2 regions of the Methylobacterium ajmalii genome follow, and region 2 is predicted to be linked to the other one. Evidence: predicted binding sites of a transcription regulator. Region 2 holds the regulator's gene; the other holds the start of a gene.
The links. The regulator PhoB, encoded in region 2, activates phosphate uptake and scavenging genes when phosphate is short. The targets are predictions, from matches to a motif close to TGTCATNNANCTGTCAT.
Positions count from the first base shown of each region.

Region 1 (9,909 bases), on a different contig from region 2:
GATGGCGCCGCAGCGCAGGTAGTCGCCGTAGGAGAAGCCGCCGGGCAGGACCGCGAGGTCGGTGCCGGCGGGCAGCTCGGTCTCGGTGTGCCAGACGGTGGTCACCTCGGCGCCGGCGAGGCGCAGGGCCCGGGCGACGTCCCGCTCGCGGTTGGAGCCCGGGAAGACGACGATTGCGGCCTTCATCGGGCGATCTCGACGCGGTAGTTCTCGACTACGGTGTTGGCGAGCAGCCGGTCGCAGGCGGCCTTCACGGTGGCCTCGGCGCTCGCCTCGTCGGCGGCGTCGACCTCGACCTCGAAGAACTTGCCCTGGCGCACGCCGGCGATGCCGGTGATCCCGAGCGAGCGCAGCGCCCCCTCGATCGCCTTGCCCTGGGGATCCAGGACGCCGTTCTTCAGGGTGACGGTGACGCGCGCTTTCATCGGCCAGACCTTCGGCAACGGGGAGGGCTTTTGTCTGGCTCCCGATAGTGCGGAACGTGCGCCGAGGCAACGCCGGGCCGGCGTCCACGGCGGCCGCGCCGACGCGGATTGATCTTTGCTGGTAGGATTCTAATACTCCCCGGGAGACCGGGCGCCGCGGCACGGGCGTGCGCCGCACCGGGGCGGTGTGCCGGGTCAGGGGTGGAACATGTCGGACGCCGACGATGCGTTCATTCGTCAATCATTCGACCTGATCGACGGCCTCGACGGCCTGTCGGATCCCCTGGACGTGCAGAAGACGATCTTCGACCTCGTCGCCCGCTGCGGCTTTTCCTACTTCGCCATCACCCGGTTGCCGCAACCGAGCGACCGGCTCGGCCCCAACCTCCTGCTGAGCGTCTGGCCCGAGGGCTGGCTCACGCATTACGACCGGGTCGGGCATTACCGCTACGATCCCGTGGTGCGGCACTGCTTCCGCACCACCGAGCCGTTCTCCTGGAACGAGGCGCCCCTCGATCCCGACACCGCCCCGCAGGCCCGCCGGGTGATGGAGGAGGCGCGCGAGCACGGCATGGGCGCCGGCTACTGCGTGCCGATCCACGACGCGCACGGCTTCCAGGGCGGGATCTCGCTGGCCGGCGAGCGGGTCGAGATGACGCCGAGGGTCCGGCGCGCCGTCCACCTCCTCGGGCTCTACGCCTGGTCGGCCGCCGCCCGCACCACGTCCCGCCGGCGCAAGCCCGGCGGTCGGCTCCTGAGCGCGCGCGAGCGGGACGTGCTGTCCTGCGCCGCGCAGGGGCGCACCCAGGAGGAGACCGCCGACTTCCTCGGCGTCTCGGTCGAGACCGTCTCCACCTACCTGCGCAACGCCCGCACCAAGATCGGCACCCGCAACACCACCCACACGGTGATCGAGGCCCTGCGGCTGCGGGAGATCACCCTCTAGAGAAACGGCGAGAATCCACGCGATCGGCGGTCACCCTCCCGGTTTTCCGGGATACCGCGGGACGTCCTCCTCTGGCCTTATGGCGCCGGACCGAGGGACGTCAGCGCATGATCCGCCTCCATGCCATCGACCGGACGAGCCGCGGGGCCTACGCGGACGCCCTGGCGCAGCACCATGCGCTGCGCCGCGCCGCCTTCGAGGAAGGCCGCTGCCGGGCGCTGCGCAGCGTCGACGCCGCCGGGCGCGACCGTTTCGACACCGAGGCCACGCGCTACCTCCTGGCCATCGACGGCGACGGCCGGGTGGCGGGCGGCACCCGGCTCCTGCCCTCCGATGGCCCGACCCTCCTGAACGCGGTCTTCCCGCACCTCGCCGACATCCGCGGCCTCCCGCGCGAGCCCGGCACCTGGGAATGCACCCGGCTCTTCTCCTCCACGCGCTACCGCGAGGAGCGGCCGCTGTCGCGGGCCGCCGGCATCGTCTCGGCGGGCATGATCGAGCACTGCCTCGAGCAGGGCATCCCGTACCTGAGCCTCGTCGTCGAGACCTACTGGATCCCGCAACTCGCCGAGATCGGCTGGCGGCCGCGGCCCCTCGGCCTGCCCGTGGCCTGCGAGGGCGTGTCGCTCTGCGCGGTCTCGATCGCGATGAGCGAGGAGGCCCTGCGGGAAACCCGGGCGGCCTACGGCATCGTCGCCTCGGTCCTCGCCCGTACCCCGCCGCCGCCCGACCGCACCCGCGCCGGCCGCGGCTTGGCCGCCTGAGGGGAACCGCGATGCCGTACCACGACGACACCCGCGTCCCGATCCCGCTCCGGGCCCTGCACCTGCCGGCCGTGTCGCGCGCGCCGGCCGACCGGATGGCCGAACACCTGATCGAGGCCTACCGGCACGCCGCCGCCTGCGAGGACCAGGTCGTCCTCGACCTGCTCCGGCTCGCGCTCGGCTATGTCGGGCGGACCTATCCGCCTACCGCGCTCCACGCCGCGGAAGAGCCCTGGTCATGACCTCCGGCGCGCTTCCCGCACCCGCTTCCCGATTCTCATCTCCCCAAGACCAGGCACGCATCATGGCCCTCGCGATCCACGCCTCCGCCCCGCATTCCGACATGTCCCAGGCCGCCCGGGCCGAGATCCAGGCCCTGCGCCTGGCCGCCGGCATTCTCGACCTGCAGCACACCGCGAGCCCGCAGATCCGCGACCTGCCCTCCGTGCAGGCGATGATCCGCGCCGCCACGGCGCTGTTCGACGAGCTCGGCTTTATCGAGGAGGGCGAGCCCGAGCGGACGATGTCGTCCTGAACCGCCGCGGCTCCGGCGTCCCGCCGCGAGGAGCGTCGGACGGACGAGAAGGCGCGCGGCGCCCTGCTCCCGTACGGGAGCCGGGTGCCGCGCGCTTTTTTTGTCCGGATCGTCGTGCGTCCGATCGCGGGCGCCGCGCCGTCCTCGCGGCGGCGTCATACGGGTTCCGCAAGCGATCTTCCGGAAACCGTATCAGTACGCCACCCTCTTCTCGACGTAGCGGAACTGGATCGCGGTGAGCCCGATCACGATCGCCATCAGCACCACCGACTGCGCCGCCGAGCCGCCGAGGTCGGCGCCGATGCGGCCGTCCTGGTAGACCTTGTAGACCAGCGTCTGGGTCGCCCGGCCGGGGCCGCCATGGGTCAGCACGTCGATGACGCCGAACGTCTCGCAGAAGGCGTAGACGACGTTGACCACCATCAGGAAGAACGTGGTCGGCGAGAGCAGCGGGAAGATGATGGTCCAGAACCGCCGGGCCGGGCCGGCGCCGTCGATCGCCGCCGCCTCGATCACGCTGCCGGGGATCGCCTGGAGGCCGGCGAGGAAGAACAGGAAGTTGTAGGAGACCTGCTTCCAGGCCGCCGCCATCACCACCAGGATCATGGCGTGGTTCCCGTCCAGCAGCGGGTTCCACGGGATGCCGATCTGGTTGAGGCCGCGCGCGATCAGCCCGAGGCCGGGCTGGAACAGGAAGCCGAACAGCACGCCCGCCACCGCCGGCGCCACCGCGTAGGGCCAGATCAGCAGGGTCCTGTAGATCCCCGAGCCCCGGATCTCCCGGTCCGCCATCGTGGCGAGGAGCAGCGCGAAGCCGAGGGAAAGCCCCGCCACCGCCGCGGCGAAGACCAGCGTGGTGACGAGAGCCTGGTAATAGGCCGGGTCCGTGAACAGGGCCCGGTAGTTCTCGAACCAGACGAACTCGGTCGAGAGCCCGAACGCGTCCTGCATCTGGAACGACTGCCAGACCGCCTGCACCGCCGGCCAGTAGAAGAACAGGCCGACGATGAGGAGCTGCGGCGCGATCAGCGCCGCCGGCAGCAGCCGGCCTCCGAAGGTGACGCGTTCGGGACCCATGATGTTACCGTCCGGCCTGCTTCTCGAACTGGCGCAGCATCGCGTTGCCGCGGGTCGCCGCCTCGTCGAGGCCTTGCTTCGCCGTCTTCTTGCCGGCCAGCGTCGCCTCGATCTCCTCGGCCCACAGATCGCGCATCTGCGGCAGGTTGCCGAGACGCAGGCCGCGGGAGTTCTCGGTCGGCGGCTTGTTGGTCAGCTCCTTGATCGGCGTCTCGAGGGCCGGGTTCTTGTCGTAGAAGCCGTCCGCCTTGGACTTCTCGTAGGCGGCCTTGGTGATCGGCATGTAGCCGGTGGTCTGGTGCAGCTTCGCCTGCCGGTCGGTGTCCGACAGGAAGGTGAAGAACTTCGCCACGCCCTTGTACTCGTCGGGCTTCTTGCCGCCCATCACCCACAGCGAGGCGCCGCCGATGATGCTGTTCTGCGGCGCGCCCGGCACGTCGGGATAGTAGGGCATCGGCGCCGAGGCCCAGGCGAACTTGGCCGCGCCCTTGACGTTGCCGTAGGAGCCCGACGAGCCGAACATGATCGGGCACTCGCCGGCGGTGAAGCGGCCGAAGCCGCTGTCGTAGCGACCCGAATAGTCGAAGCTCTTGTCCTTCTGCGCCTCGGCGAGGTTGGCGAGGTGCTTGACCTGGAGCGGGCCGTTGATCTCGAGCGTGGTGTCGAGCCCGTCCATGCCGTTGGCCTTGGTGGCCACCGGCACGTTGTGCCAGGCCGAGAGCTGCTCGATGTTGAGCCAGGTGACCCAGGTGGTCGAGAAGCCGCAATTCGGGAAGCCGTTCTGCGTCAGCTTCTTGGCCGCCGCGAACAGGTCCGGCCAGGTCTTCGGCGGCTCGGAGAGGCCGATGGCCTTCAGGGCGTCGAGGTTGGCCCACATCACCATCGACGACGAGTTGAACGGGAACGAGAGCATCTCGCCCTTGGTCGTCGAGTAGTAGCCGGTGATCGCCGGCAGGTAGGCGTTCGGGTCGAACGGCTCGCCGGCATCCTTCATCAGCTGGTAGACGGGCTTCACCGCGCCCTTGGCCGACATCATCGTGGCGGTGCCGACCTCGAACACCTGCATGATGTGCGGCGCGGTGCCGGCGCGGAACGCGGCGATGCCGGCATTCAGCGTCTCGCCGTAATTGCCCTTGTAGGTCGGCACGACCTTGTAGTCGCTCTGGCTCGCGTTGAACTCGTCGGCGAGGCGGTTGACGGCGTCGTTGTTGGCGCCCGTCATCGCGTGCCACCATTGCAGCTCGGTGACGGCGAGCGCCGGGGTCGCGGCCAGCGCCAGGCCTAAGCCCGCGAGCGCGATGCGGATGGTCGGGGTGGGGGCCATCGGGTTGTCGTCTCCTCGTGTGCGGCCCCTCATGCGGGGCCCGCGTGACACTCCGACGACAGGCGCCGGGGGTGACGCGGTCCGCACCGTCTCCAGCGGCGGGCAGCTTGTTAGTAGCTGGCTAAGCACAGCCGTGAGCGGGGGACAAGGGAGGTTGTGAGGACTGCGACTCCGCCGGTGCCGTTCTCCGGATCATCCTACCCACGACCTCATCCTGAGGTGCCGGGCGATCGGAGATCGCTTGGCCTCGAAGGAGGGCTCCAGGGATCGCCGAGACTTCTGGAGCCCTCCTTCGAGGTCAGTCGATCCTTGATCGCGCGCGATCTGCGATCGCCAACACCTCAGGATGAGGTTGCGGGTCGGACGGGGACCTCGGCGTCGACGCGTCAGGACCGCTTCCGGTCCCGCAGCGCCTGAATGGTCGTGGTCGGGGTGATCGCCTCGGGATCGGTCGGGCAGTGCAGGATTGCCGGCAGGCCGGAGGCGAGCGCCCGCGCCAGGGCCGCCGGAAAGTCCTCGGTGCGCTCGACCCGCTCGCCGTAGCCGCCGAAGGCGGTGGCGTAGGCGGCGAAATCGGGGTTCTTGAGCGCGGTGCCGGAGACGCGGCCGGGATATTCGCGCTCTTGGTGCATCCGGATCGTGCCGTACATCCCGTTGTCGACCAGGATGACGATGACCGGCAGCCCGTACTGCACGGCGGTGGCGAATTCCTGCCCGTTCATCAGGAAGTCGCCGTCGCCCGAGACGACGACCACGGTGCGCTCGGGGAGCAGCCGCTTGGCGCCGATGGCGGCGGGCACGCCGTAGCCCATCGAGCCCGAGGTCGGGGCGAGCTGGCCGTCATGCGACCGGAACGGCCAGAAGCGGTGGACCCAGGTGGCGAAGTTGCCCGCGCCGTTGCACAGGATCGCGTCGGCCGGCAGCGCCTCCCGCAGATGCGCCATCACGCCGCCCATCTGGAGCGTGCCCGGCGTGGTGATCCGGGTGGGATCGCTCCAATCGAGGTAATCGGCATGCAGGGCCTCGGTGCCGGCGGCCCAGGGCAGCGCGCGGGGCGGCTGCACCGTCTCGATCGCCGCCGCGAAGGCGGTCGGGCTCGCGTTAATGGCGAGCGCCGGGCTGTAGACGCGGCCGAGCTCTTCCGGGTCCGGGTGGACGTGGACGAGGGTCTGGCGCGGTCCCGGAATGTCGAGGAGCGTGTAGCCCTGCGAGGGGATCTCCGACAGCCGCCCGCCGACGACGAGCAGGAGATCGGCTTCCTTGATCCGGGCCAGCAGCTTCGGGTTGACGCCGAGGCCAAGATCGCCGGCGTAGCAGCGGTGATCGGCCGGGAAATGGCCCTGGCGCCGGAACGAGCAGGCGACGGGAAGCGAGAACAGGTCGGCAAAGCGCGAGAAGCGCCGCACGGCCTCCGCCGACCAGCGGCTGCCGCCGAGGATCGCGAAGGGCTTTTCCGCCTGCCCCAGCAGGTTCTGCAGGGCGACCATCTGGGCGAGCGCCGGATGGGTCTCGACCGGCCGGAAGACGGGAGCGTCCGGGACGGTCGCGGTCTCGACCAGCATGTCCTCGGGCAGCGCGATCACCACCGGGCCGGGCCGGCCGGCGGTGGCGACGTGGAAGGCGCGGGCGATCAGCTCGGGGAGGCGCTCGGCGCTGTCGATCTCCGTCACCCACTTGGCGATGGTGCCGAACACCGCCCGGTAATCGAGCTCCTGGAACGCCTCGCGCTCGCGGGCCGCCCGCTCGATCTGGCCGACGAACAGGATCATCGGGGTCGAATCCTGCTTGGCGATGTGCAGGCCGGGCGAGGCGTTGGTGGCGCCGGGACCGCGGGTAACGAAGCAGATCCCGGGTTTGCCCGTGAGCTTGCCGTGCGCCTCTGCCATCATGGCGGCCCCGCCCTCCTGCCGGCAGACGGTGAGGCGGATCTGCGCGTCGTGCAGCGCGTCGAGCACCGCGAGGTAGCTCTCACCGGGGACGCAGAAGATGTCGCCGACGCCGTGGCGGGCGAGCTGGTCCACCAGGATCTGCCCGCCGGTGCGGGGGCGGGGGGCATCGGTCATGGGTTTGGTCTCCAGCATTCTCTTAGGCCCCGATTCAGGGCTTCTCACGGTCTATCCGATCCACAACCTCATCCTGAGGTGTCAGTCCATCAGAGATGGACTGACCTCGAAGGAGGGCTCCAGAAGGCTCCGCGATCCCTGGAGCCCTCCTTCGAGGTTAGCCGATCTCTGATCGGCTAACACCTCAGGATGAGGTCGAGGGTGGGAGAGAAAAGACTTGCGCGTAATGCTTGCCCTGGATCGATCCGCGTCACCCGCCCCAGGCCGGATCGGCCAGCACGCTCTGCGTATGGTCCCCCACCTGCGGCGAGGCGGTCTCGGCCGCCATCGGCACGCCGTCGATGACGATCGGCGAGCGCACGCTCGGGATCGTGCCGCCCTTGGCGCGCGGATCGGGAAGGTCGAGGCGCATCCCGCGATGGACCACCTGCGGGTCCGAGAAGACCTCGGCGAGGTCGTTGATCGGACCGACCGGCACGTTGACGGCGCCGAGCCGCGCCAGGAGGTCGGCCTTGGTGTGGCGGCCGGTCTCGGCCGCGATGAGCGGGATCAGCACGTCGCGCCGGGTCACCCGGCCCGGATTGGTGGAATAGTCCGGGTCGAGGTGCCAGGTGGTGCCGAGCACGCCGCAGAACTTCTGGAACTGGCCGTCGTTGCCGCAGGCGACGATGATGTGGCCGTCCGACGTCGGGAAGACCTGGTAGGGGACGATGCTGGTATGCTCGTTGCCCATCCGGGGCGGCAGCATCCCGGAGACGAGGTAGACCAGCGCCTGGTTGCCGAGCACCGAGACCTGCGTGTCGAGGAGCGCCATGTCGATGTGGCAACCCTTCCCCGTCGCGTGCCGGCCCTGGAGCGCGGCGAGGATCGCCACCGTGCCGTAGACCCCGGTGAACACGTCCGCGAAGGCGACCGCGGTCTTGACCGGCTCGCCCTCGGGCTCGCCGGTGAGCGACATGATCCCGCCCAGCCCCTGGACCATGAAGTCGTAGCCGGCGCGGGGCGCGTAGGGCCCGTCCTGGCCGAAGCCGGTGACCGAGCAGGTGATCAGCCGCGGGTTGAGGGCGCTCAGGGCCTCGTGGTCGAGGCCGTACTTCTTCAGGCCGCCGACCTTGAAGTTCTCGATCACCACGTCGGCGTGGGCGGCGAGCTTGCGCACCACGGCCTGGCCCTCGTCTGTCTCGAAATCGGCCGCGACCGAGCGCTTGCCGCGGTTCGTCGAGTGGAAGTACGAGGCCGAGAGCGTTTCGCCGTCGGCGCCCTCGACGAAGGGCGGGCCCCAGGTCCGGGTGTCGTCGCCGACGACCGGCCGCTCGACCTTGACCACGTCGGCGCCGAGATCCGCCAGGAGCTGCCCGATCCAGGGACCGGCCAGGATGCGGGCGAGTTCGAGCACCTTGATGCCGGCGAGGGGTTTGTGCACGAAGACCGAGCCTCCCGTTGGCGCGCCTCCCGTTGACGGGATGACGCCTAAGATCCCGCTTCTGCGGAATCGCGTTCCGCCTGCATACGCCGAAGCTTAGGCGGCGGGAAAGGCCGCCGGCCTCCGGTCAGCCCTGCGCCAGCCGCCGCCCGGTGGCGGGGTCGAACAGGTGGAGCGCGCTTGCGTCGATCGCGAGCCGCACCGTGTCGCCCTCCTGCGTGGCGGAGCCGGCGGGCACCTGCACCGCCACGTCGGTGCCGGCGAGCGGCCCGTGCAGCAGGCGCGTGGCGCCGAGCTCCTCGACGAAGGCGACCCGGAACGGCAGCCCGTCCTCGGCGATCCGCAGGTCCTCGGGCCGGATGCCGGCCTCGACGGCGGTGCCGGGGGTGAGGCCGGCAACCGGGATCACCGTCCCGTCGATCCGCACGCCGCCGTCTACGGCCTCGGCGGACAGGATGTTCATCGGCGGCGAGCCCATGAAGGTCGCGACGTAGCGGGTGGCCGGTCGGCGATAGATCTCGATCGGGGTGCCGACCTGCTCGATCTGGCCGCCGTTCATCACCACCAGCCGGTCGGCCATGGTCATCGCCTCGACCTGGTCGTGGGTGACGTAGACCGTGGTGACGCCGAGCTGGCGCTGCAGGCGGCGGATCTCCACCCGCATCTGCACCCGCAGCTTGGCATCGAGGTTCGACAAGGGCTCGTCGAACAGGAAGACTTGCGGCTTGCGCACGATCGCCCGCCCCATGGCGACGCGCTGGCGCTGGCCGCCCGAGAGCTGGCGCGGGTAGCGCGTCAGCATCGCCTCGAGGCCCAGCAGCCGCGCGGCGTCCGTCACCCGGGTCTCGATCTCGGCCTTCGGCGTGCCGCGGTTGCGCAACCCGTAGGCGAGGTTGTCGTAGACCCGCATGTGGGGATAGAGCGCGTAGTTCTGGAACACCATCGCGATGTCGCGGTCGGCCGGCTCGACGTCGTTGACGACGCGTCCGCCGATGGTGATCGCCCCCGAGGTCACGGTCTCGAGGCCGGCGATCATCCGCAGCACCGTGGACTTGCCGCAGCCCGAAGGTCCGACGAGGACGCAGAAGGCACCGTCCGGCACGTCGAGGGAGACGCCGCGCACCGCGTCGACGCCGCCGGAATAGGTCTTGCGCAGGGTGTCGAGGGCGAGGCCGGCCATCAGGGGCGTCCGATCGTCGGGAAAGAGGTCACTTCTCGGTCTCCACCAGGCCGCGCACGAACAGCTTCTGCATCGCGAACACCACCACGACCGGCGGCAGCATCGCCAGCACGGCGGTCGCCATCACGATCTGCCACTCGGTGAGCTGGTCGGTGATCGAGGTCATCTTGCG
Region 1 covers NZ_JAZFXT010000029.1:41,732-51,640, reverse strand. Annotated here, with positions in the region: gene purQ (phosphoribosylformylglycinamidine synthase subunit PurQ) at 1-186, opposite strand, end outside; gene purS (phosphoribosylformylglycinamidine synthase subunit PurS) at 183-425, opposite strand; gene V3T34_RS15210 (LuxR family transcriptional regulator) at 634-1,371, shown strand; gene V3T34_RS15205 (acyl-homoserine-lactone synthase) at 1,479-2,135, shown strand; gene V3T34_RS15200 (hypothetical protein) at 2,147-2,377, shown strand; gene V3T34_RS15195 (hypothetical protein) at 2,440-2,670, shown strand; gene ugpA (sn-glycerol-3-phosphate ABC transporter permease UgpA) at 2,863-3,747, opposite strand; gene ugpB (sn-glycerol-3-phosphate ABC transporter substrate-binding protein UgpB) at 3,752-5,071, opposite strand; gene V3T34_RS15180 (thiamine pyrophosphate-binding protein) at 5,458-7,134, opposite strand; gene V3T34_RS15175 (CaiB/BaiF CoA transferase family protein) at 7,385-8,557, opposite strand; gene V3T34_RS15170 (ABC transporter ATP-binding protein) at 8,685-9,737, opposite strand; gene ugpE (sn-glycerol-3-phosphate ABC transporter permease UgpE) at 9,766-9,909, opposite strand, start outside.
Region 1: a site for PhoB is predicted at 5,116-5,132, ahead of ugpB (sn-glycerol-3-phosphate ABC transporter substrate-binding protein UgpB). Genes of this name have one in related genera too.

Region 2 (9,909 bases):
CCACGACGATCTCGACGCCTACCTCGACGCGCCGCCCGAGGAGGCCGCGCCCGCGCCTGCCGGCCGCGTCGCCCGCACCGGCGTGGAGGAGATCAAGGTCATCGGCCTGCGTCGGCGCATCGCCCAGCGCATGGCCGATGCCAAGCGCCGCGTCGCCCACTTCTCCTACGTCGAGGAGGTCGACGTGACGGCGGTCGAGGAGCTGCGCGCCGCCCTCAACCAGCGCTACGGCGGAAGCCGGCCGAAGCTGACCCTGATCCCGTTCCTGGTCCAGGCCCTGGTGCGCGCCCTGCCGGACTTCCCGCAGATGAACGCGCATTACGACGACGAGGCGGAGGTGATCCACCGCCATGCCGGCATCCATGTCGGCATCGCCACCCAGACCCCGTCCGGACTGATGGTGCCGGTGCTCCGCCACGCCGAGACCCGCGACGTGTGGAACGCTGCGGCCGAGGTGCGCCGCCTGGCGGACGCCGCCCGCAACGGCCTGGCCGCCCGCGACGAACTCTCGGGCTCGACCATCACGATCACGTCGCTGGGCGCGCTCGGCGGCATCGTGACGACCCCGGTGATCAACCGGCCGGAAGTGGCGATCATCGGCGTCAACAAGCAGGTGATGCGCCCGGTCTGGCGCGACGGCGCCTTCGTGCCGCGCCTGACGATGAACCTCTCGGCGTCCTTCGACCACCGGGTGGTCGACGGCTACGACGCCGCCCTGTTCGTGCAGGCGCTGAAAGGCCTGCTCGAGACGCCCGCGACGTTGTTCATGGAGGCCTGACCCGTGGGCGAGATCACCACCAAGCTCCTGGTGCTCGGCGGCGGCCCGGGCGGCTACGTCGCGGCGATCCGCGCCGGCCAGCACGGCATCGACACCGTGCTGGTCGAGGAGAACCGGCTGGGCGGCACCTGCCTCAACGTCGGCTGCATCCCCTCGAAGGCGATGATCCACGCCGCCGAGGCCTATCACGCCGCCGTGCTGCAGGCCGGCGACGCCTCGCCCTTCGGTCTCTCGGCCGGCCCCCCGAGCCTCGATTTTTCCCGCACGGTGGCCTGGAAGGACGGCATCGTCGGGCGGCTCAACACCGGGGTCGCGTCGCTCCTGAAGCGCGGCGGGGTCAAGATCCTGCGCGGGCGCGGGCAGATGGTCGACGGCAAGACCTGCCTCGTCGAGACCGATACCGGACCCGAGCGGGTACGGGCCGAGCACGTGATCCTGGCCACCGGCTCGGTTCCGGCGGCGCTCCCCCACCTGCCCTTCGGCGGGCGGGTGATCTCCTCGACCGAGGCGCTGTCGCTGCCGAAGGTCCCCGCCACCCTGGCGGTGGTGGGGGCGGGCTATATCGGGCTCGAGCTCGGTACCGCCTTCGCCAAGCTCGGCGCCAAGGTCACGGTGGTCGAGATGGCCGAGCGGATCCTGCCGGCCTACGATGCCGAGCTGACCCGGCCGGTAGCGCGACGCCTCGGCGCGCTCGGGATCGAGGTGCTGCTCGGCGCCAAGGCGACCGGGCTCTCGGGCGACGCGCTCGACGTCGAGGTCGGCGGTGAACCCCGAAAGATCCCCGCCGAGGTGATCCTGGTCGCGGTCGGCCGCAAGGCGCGGACGCACGACCTCGGGTTAGAGCGGCTCGACCTCGACATGAGCGGGCCGTTCATCCGCATCGACGAGCGCTGCGCCACCTCGATGCGCAACGTCTGGGCGGTCGGCGACGTCACCGGCGAGCCGATGCTGGCCCACCGCGCCATGGCGCAGGGCGAGATGGTGGCCGACCTCGTGGCCGGGCGCCGCCGTGCCTTCCACAAGGTGGCGATCCCGGCGGTCTGCTTCACCGACCCGGAGGTGGTCTCGGCCGGCCTGTCGCCGGACGAGGCCCGCGCCGCCGGCCACGAGATCCGCACCGGCCTCTTCCCCTTCGCCGCCAACGGCCGCGCCATGACCCTGGGCGCCGAGGACGGCTTCGTGCGGGTGACCGCGCGGGCGGACAACCACCTCATCCTCGGTATCCAGGCGGTGGGGGCCGGGGTCTCGGAGCTGGCGGCGGGGTTCGGCCTGGCGCTCGAGATGGGCGCCCGGCTGGAGGACGTCGCCGGCACGATCCACGCCCACCCGACCCTCGGCGAGGCCTTCCACGAGGCGAACCTCAGGGCGCTCGGCGAGGCGCTGCACATCTGAAGGCAGGCCCCGCCGGACGGAACCGTCCGGCGACGGCCGCTCGGCGTGCGAGACATGGGCGCAGGAGACATGGGGGCGCGAGGTGGCCCCCGGTGCCAGCCGCCGGTCAGCGACGACCCGGCGTGGCGTCCGCGCGCTTCATGGCGAGAGCGTCGGTGCAGCGGAGGAACGCGTAGTAAGTCTTGCTCGGCACCCTGTTCCTGATCCAGACGTTCCGCCCGTTGTGGTGGGTCTGGATTCCGACCGACTCCGCGCATCTCTCGCGATCGGCCCGCGACTATGCCGAGGCCGGCGCCGCCGCGAGACCGGAGATCGAGACGAGCGCCGACATCATCAGTATGTTTCTGATTTTTTCCACGGGACTGCTCCCCTATAGACTTGATTACCTTACGAACGCGCAAGTCGTTCGGCAATGCTCAATTCCGCGCGCCACGAAAGCTGGAGCCTAGGACCTGGTGTCGGGCGTCGGGATTGCCCGGGGTGCGGCCGGATCGGCGTGACCGGGACGATCCACGCCGATCCGGCCCGTCGCGGCGCTCGCTCCGCGGCAAACCTCGAATCCTGTCGACCGCGCGCGGAGCCGCCGGGAGCGGCCCGGTGGCATCGGGCATGCGCAGCGTCCGGTCGGTCGTCGCCCGACGCGCCGATGTCGGTCCTTAATCCCGACCCGTGCGGAGGTCTTACAAGCGTTGCCATTTTGCTGCAGCCAACGCCTCCGGCTTCGTTTTAACCGGACATGCTGGAGCACGGCACGTCAGAGGCCCTCGCGCGATCATGACCCGAACCACCGAGCCGGTCGGGCCTCTGTCGGCCGCGGCAGGCGTCCTGCTCCTCCTCCTGTCCGCTCCGGCCCCCGTGCTGGCGGCGCCGGGCGGCGGGCCAGGGACGAAGAGCGAGCCCGCAGCCGATCAAGGTGGGGCGCGCGAGAGCGGCAAGGGCCGGAGCCGCGAATCGGACTCGTCCAGCAAGACGGACGACGGGAAGGACGTCGATACCGAGCACCTGTTCGGCTTCACGGAAGGCGCCGATGCCGGCGAGAAGGGCGAGCGGGAAGCGGTGGTCGACACCGTCTCGCGCATCGGCAAGCGCCGGGACGGCCCCGGCCGGTCGGCCTACCGCGTGCTCGACACGCGGCTTGCCTACCAGTTCAACCCCATCGACAGGCTAAGCCTCGAACTCAGCGCCTTCGGCACGCTGCGGCGCCAGCGCAACATCCTCGATCTGGACGACAAGTCCTACGGCGCCTTCGACGGCGTTTCGCTCGAGGTGAAGTACCAGTTCCTGAAGGGCTCGAAGGAGCAGCCCTTCGGTCTCGCCCTGGAGGTGCGCCCTCGCTTCACGCGCGTCCTCCCGGTCGAAGGCCGCGGCGCCGACATCTTCGACGTCGAGAGCCTGCTCCAGCTCGACGTCCAGGTGGTGCCGGACAAGCTCTGGTACGGCAGCAACCTCAGCGTCGAGCCGGCGGCCGGGCGCGAGCGGGGCGGCCCGGGCTATCGCTCCTCGACCTTCCTGTGGTCGAACGCTCTCGTGGGGCGCGTCGGAGACAACACCTATCTCGGCCCGGAAGTCCGCTACCTGCGCGGCTACGAAGGGGCCTTCCTGAACCGGCTGGAGAGCGAGGCGCTCACCCTGGGGCCCGCGCTGCATCACCGGTTCACCGAGAAGGTCTGGCTGACCGTGGCCTATGCCGGGCAGGTCTGGGGCCGCGACACCGACCCGGCCCTGGCCGGCCGGTCCCTCGGGCTGAACCAGTTCGAACGGCACAGCCTGCGGGTCAAGTTCGGGATGGAGTTCTGACCCGGACCGGCCGACGGCCGTCCGGCGTCACGGCTCGGGCGCGAACATCTCGTCGAAGGAGTAGCCGGAGCCGCGCACGGTGCGGATCGGGTCCGAGTCGCGGCCGCGGTTGATCGCCTTGCGCAGGCGGCCGATATGCACGTCGACCGTGCGCTCGTCGATGTAGACGTCGTGGCCCCAGACGCCGTCGAGGAGCTGCTCGCGGGAGAAGACCCGGCCGGGGCTCTGCATCAGGAACTCGAGCAGCTTGAACTCGGTCGGGCCGAGATGCAGCTCGCGGCCGTCGCGGCGCACGCGGTGGCTGACCCGGTCGAGCTCGATGTCGCCGGCGACGAGCAGGTCGGCGACGTGGGCGGGCTTCGAGCGCCGCAGGAGCGCGCGCACCCGGGCCAGGAGCTCGGGCACCGAGAACGGCTTGACGATGTAGTCGTCGGCGCCGGTGGCGAGCCCCCGCACCCGGTCGCCCTCCTCGCCGCGCGCGGTCAGCATGATCACCGGCAGCCGCTCGGTCTCGCGGCGGGCGCGGATGCGCCGGCACAACTCGATGCCGGAGAGACCCGGCATCATCCAGTCGAGGAGGACGAGGTCGGGGACCTGCTCGCGCAGGCGGATATCCGCCTCGTCGCCGCGGGCGACGGCGTCGACCTCGAAGCCCTCGGCCTCGAGGTTGTAGCGCAGGAGGAGGGTCAGGGCCTCCTCGTCCTCGACGATCAGGATGCGGGTACTCATCGGGGCACTTCAGGGTCGTCGCCGCCGGGACGGCCGGCCCGGCCTCGCGGCCGGGCAGGCCATCCGGTCAGGCCTTGGACGAGGACTGGGGATCCACGGTGGCGAAGCTCGACCCGTCGTTCTTCGGCCGGTCGGTCGTCAGCGTCTCGCCGGTGGCGAGGTAGTGGATGGTCTCGGCGATGTTGGTGGTGTGGTCGCCGATGCGCTCGACGTTCTTGGCGCAGAACAGGAGGTGCGTGCAGAACGTGATGTTGCGCGGATCCTCCATCATGTAGGTCAGGAGTTCGCGAAACAGCGAGGTGTAGAGCGCGTCGATGCCGCCGTCGCGGGCCCAGACGTCGAGGGCCGCCACGGTGTCCTGGGTGGCGTAGGCGTCGAGCACGTCCTTGAGCTGGCCCTGGACCAGCTCGTTCATGTGCTCCACGCCGACGACGATCTTCTGCAGCTGGACCTGGTCGGCGATGGCGACGACGCGCTTGGCGACGTTCTTGGCCAGGTCGCCGATGCGCTCGAGGTCGCCCGAGACGCGGATCGCCGAGATCGTCTCGCGCAGGTCGATCGCCATCGGCTGGCGCTTGGCGATCAGCAGGATCGCCTTCTCCTCGATCTCGCGCTGCAGCCCGTCGAGGCGCTGGTCGGCGGCGATCACCGACTGGGCGAGCGCGGTGTCGCGGCGCAGGAGCGCGAGGCCGGAATCGGCCACCAGCTTCTCGGCGATGCCGCCCATCTCGGCGATGCTGCGCCGCAGGTTCTGCAGCTCCTGATCGTAGGAGGTGACGATGTGGTTCGACATGGAGTGAGACTCCCCGCGATGAAGTGGAGCGTGGGATCGAGCCGGCCCGGCAGGGGGCCGGACCGGTGGGACGAGGGCGGGACGCCTCAGCCGAACCGGCCGGTGATGTAGTCCTGGGTCTGGCGCTTCGAAGGGTTCATGAACAGCCGGTTGGTCGGCCCGAACTCGATCAGCTCGCCGAGATACATGAAGGCGGTGAACTGCGAGATGCGCGCCGCCTGCTGCATGTTGTGGGTGACGATGGCGATGGTGAACTCGCCCCGCAGCTGCTCGATCAGCTCCTCGATGCGGCCGGTCGAGATCGGGTCGAGGGCCGAGGTCGGCTCGTCGAACAGGATCACCTCCGGGCGCTGCGCCACCGTGCGGGCGATGCACAGGCGCTGCTGCTGGCCGCCGGACAGGCCCATGCCGGACTGCTTGAGCTTGTCCTTCACCTCGTCCCACAGGGCGCCCTTGCGCAGGGCCTCCTCGACGCGGACGTCGAGATCGGCCTTGCCGAGGCGCTCGTAGAGCCGGATGCCGAACGCGATGTTGTCGTAGATCGACATCGGGAACGGGGTCGGCTTCTGGAAGACCATGCCGACCCGGGCGCGCAGCTCGTTGAGGTCGATCGAGGGGTCGAGGATGTTGCGGCCGTCGAGCAGGATCTGCCCCTCGGCGCGCTGCTCGGGGTAGAGGCTGTAGATGCGGTTGAAGGTGCGCAGCAACGTCGACTTGCCGCAGCCCGACGGCCCGATCAGCGCCGTGACCTGGCGGTCGAGGAAGTTGAGGTTGATGTTCTTCAACCCCTTGAAGTCGCCGTAGTAGAAGTTGAGGTCCTTCACGGCGAGGCGGATCGCGGCGGATTCGTCGGCCGTGCTCTGGCCCACGACCGGCACGGCGGTGGCGGTGGCGCTCATCGGTGTGTCTCCGGGCAGGAGCATTTTTCGACGAAAGCCGTCGAAGGAAATGCGGCAAAGTCGGATAAGGAGAGCAGCACCCGGTCGCGGAGCGACCCGCGTGCTGCCGGAGATGCGGATCAGCGCCCCTTCGGGCCGCTCAGGACGAGGCGGGCCACGATCGACAGGCCCAGGATGGTGACGGTGATGAGGAGCGCGCCGGCCCAGGCCAGCTGGCGCCAGTTCTCGTAGGGCGAGAGCGCGAACTGGTAGATCATGACCGGGAGGTTGGCGACGCCGCCCATCAGGTTCGGGCTGAACCAGGAATTGTTGTTGAGCGCGGTGAAGAGCAGCGGCGCGGTCTCGCCGGCGATGCGGGCGAGCGCCAGCAGCACGCCGGTGACGATGCCCGACTGCGCCGCCCGCCAGGTGACGCTGCGGATGACGATCGAGAGCGGCGCGCCGAGGGCGGCGCCGGCCTCGCGCAGGGTGCCGGGCACCAGGCGCAGCATGTCCTCGGTGGTGCGCACGATCACCGGGGTGGCGATGATCGCGAGGGCGACCGCGCCGGCCCAGCCCGAGTAGCCGCCCATCGGCCGCACCATCAGGGTGTAGACGAACAGGCCGATCAGGATCGAGGGCGCCGAGAGCAGGATGTCGTTGAGGAAGCGGATCAGGTTGGCGAGGTGCGAGGTCCGGCCGTACTCGGCGAGGTAGGTGCCGGCGAGCACGCCGACCGGCGTCGCCACGACGATGCCGAGCGCCGTCATCACCAGGCTGCCGAGGATCGCGTTGGCGATGCCGCCGCCCTCGGAGCCGGGGCCCGGCGTGACGTGCGTGAACAGGGCCGGGGAGAAGCCCTGCACGCCCTGGATGATCAGCATCAGCAGGATCGAGCCGAGCACGATCGCGCCGAGGGCGGTGGCGAGGGTGCAGCCGACGATCAGGACCTTGTCGGCGGTGCGCCGGCCGGCGCGGACCCGGCCCCATTCGGGCGGGGCGGGGCGGGCGGGAGCGGCGGGGGCGGACCCTGAGACCGCGGCGGGGGAGGCGCTCATCGGGAAACGTCCGTGCGGGAGCGGGATCAGGCCACCTTCGCGCGGCGCACCAGCAGCCGGGCGATGATGAGCACGATGAAGGTGACGACGAACAGGATGCAGCCGAGCGCCATCAGCGAGTTGAGCTGGAGGCCGTCGGCCTCGTTGAACTCGTTGGCGATGCGCGAGGCGATGGTCGAGCCCGGATCGAAGATCGAGGCCGAGAGCCGGTTGGCGTTGCCGATCACGAAGGTGACCGCCATCGTCTCGCCGAGCGCGCGGCCGAGGCCCAGCATCACCGCGCCGATGATCGAGACCGAGGCCTGCGGGATCAGGACGTGGCGCACGACCTCCCAGGTGGTGCAGCCGATGCCGTAGGCGCTCTCGCGCAGCACCGTCGGGATCTGGTCGAGCATGTCGCGGGTGATCGAGGCCACGAAGGGCACGATCATGATCGCCAGGATGATGCCGGCGGTGAGCACGCCGACGCCCGACGGCACCTGGGCGTAGAACAGGGTGCCGACGATCGGCATCCCCTCGACGACGTTCGAGACCGGGATCTGCACGAAGCGCGCGAAGAGCGGTGCGAAGATGAACAGGCCCCACATGCCGTAGATGATGCTCGGCACGGCGGCGAGGAGCTCGATCGTCATCGCGACCGGGCGGCGGGCCCAGCCGGGGCAGAGCTGGGTCAGGTAGATCGCGATGCCGAGCGAGATCGGCACGCCGATGACGAGGGCGAGCAGCGCCGAGACCAGGGTGCCGATGATGGCGACGAGCGCGCCGTACTCCTCGCGCCCGACGTTCCAGGCGCTCGAGACCAGGAAGCCGGGGCCGAAGGCCTGGAAGGCCGGCCAGCCGCCATAGGCGATCGAGGCCAGGATGCCGGCGAGCACCAGCAGCACGAGCAGCGCCGACGCGAACGCGGCGGCGCGGAAGATGCGATCGCCCACCGGGCTGGGGGCGCGGCGGGCGACTTCGCGCCTCGCTGCCACTGCGACGTTCTCAGACAACGCGACCATCCGGGTTTCCCTTGGAGTGAGCGGCCTCTAGCGCGCTCGGCGGATCGAGGCGAGTCGGACGCGATCCGCCAGGGCCCGGCGGGCGGCGGAATCTCGGCTGTGCTTGATCCCCGCGCATGCCTGCCCGGCATCGCGCGGGGATCGGAGCGTCCGGCCGGCGCCCCGCGCCGGCGGACGGGAGGGCGGGGACCGCCCTCCCGGGATCTGTCGGCCGCGGCGCGGCTTACTGGCCGAGGACCGGCTTGCCGTCCTTGGCGACCGACTTCCACTCGTCCTCGACCAGGCCGACGACCTTGTCGGGCAGCGGCACGTAGTCGAGGTCGGAGGCCATCTTGTCGCCGCTCTTGTAGGCCCAGCGGAAGAACTTCAGCACCTCGGCGGTGCGGGCCGCGTCGGCCGGGTTCTTGTGGACCAGGATGAAGGTCGCGGCGGTGATCGGCCAGGCCTTGGCGCCGGGCTGGTTGGTCAGCGAGATGCCGAAGCCCGGGGCGGCCTTCCAGTCCGCGTTGGCGGCAGCAGCCTGGAACGCCTCGTCGCCCGGCATCGGGTACTGGCCGTCCTTGTTCTGGATCAGCGCGACCGGCAGGTTGTTCTGCTTGGCGTAGGCGTACTCGACGTAGCCGATGGCGTTCGGGACCTGCTTGACGACGGCCGTGACGCCCTCGTTGCCCTTGCCGCCCTGGCCGGCCGGCCAGCTGACCGTGGTCGAGACGCCGAGTTCGGACTTCCAGGCCGCCGACACGTCCGACAGGTAGGTGGTGAAGATGTTGGTGGTGCCGGACGCGTCCGACCGGTAGACCGGGGTGATCGGGGCGTCGGGCAGCTTCACGCCGTCATTGAGCTTGGCGATCTTCGGGTCGGACCACTTCTTGATCTTGCCCTGGTAGATCTCGGCCAGGACCTCGCCGGTCAGCTTGACCTCGCCCGGCTTGATGCCGGCGATGTTCACCACCGGGACGACGCCGCCCATGACGGTCGGGAACTGGACCAGGCCGTCCTTGGTCAGGGTCTCGCCCTTCAGCGGCGCATCGGTGGCGCCGAAATCGACGGTCTTGGCCTGGATCTGCTTGATGCCGCCGCCCGAGCCGATCGACTGGTAGTTGAGGCCGTTGCCGGTCTCCTTGCGGTAGGCCTCGGCCCACTTGGAATAGATCGGGAACGGGAAGGTGGCGCCGGCGCCGGTGATGTCGAGGGCGAGCGCCGAGGTCGCGATCTGGGCAGTCGCGAGCCCGATGACGAGCGCGTAGGAGAAAGGCTTCACTGGGTTCTCTCCGTGTTCGGATCGGGCCGGCCCGATGCGGGGACGATTCGTCGTCCCGACATCCTGCCGTCGACGGCCGGTGAGGACGCGACCGGCCTCCCCGGGCTGCGCTGGACCCCGTCCTGATGCTTGCCAGGCCGTATGTCGTCGCGGCGCGACGGATACTCTAGGCCTCACGCCGGCCCTATGACGATCCGGTGACAGTTGGATGACAGCGCCCGC
Region 2 covers NZ_JAZFXT010000068.1:166,225-176,133, forward strand. Annotated here, with positions in the region: gene V3T34_RS28220 (dihydrolipoamide acetyltransferase family protein) at 1-778, shown strand, start outside; gene lpdA (dihydrolipoyl dehydrogenase) at 782-2,170, shown strand; gene V3T34_RS28230 (hypothetical protein) at 2,353-2,619, shown strand; gene V3T34_RS28235 (hypothetical protein) at 2,945-3,967, shown strand; gene phoB (phosphate regulon transcriptional regulator PhoB) at 3,995-4,696, opposite strand; gene phoU (phosphate signaling complex protein PhoU) at 4,764-5,489, opposite strand; gene pstB (phosphate ABC transporter ATP-binding protein PstB) at 5,576-6,388, opposite strand; gene pstA (phosphate ABC transporter permease PstA) at 6,508-7,425, opposite strand; gene pstC (phosphate ABC transporter permease subunit PstC) at 7,452-8,426, opposite strand; gene pstS (phosphate ABC transporter substrate-binding protein PstS) at 8,650-9,687, opposite strand.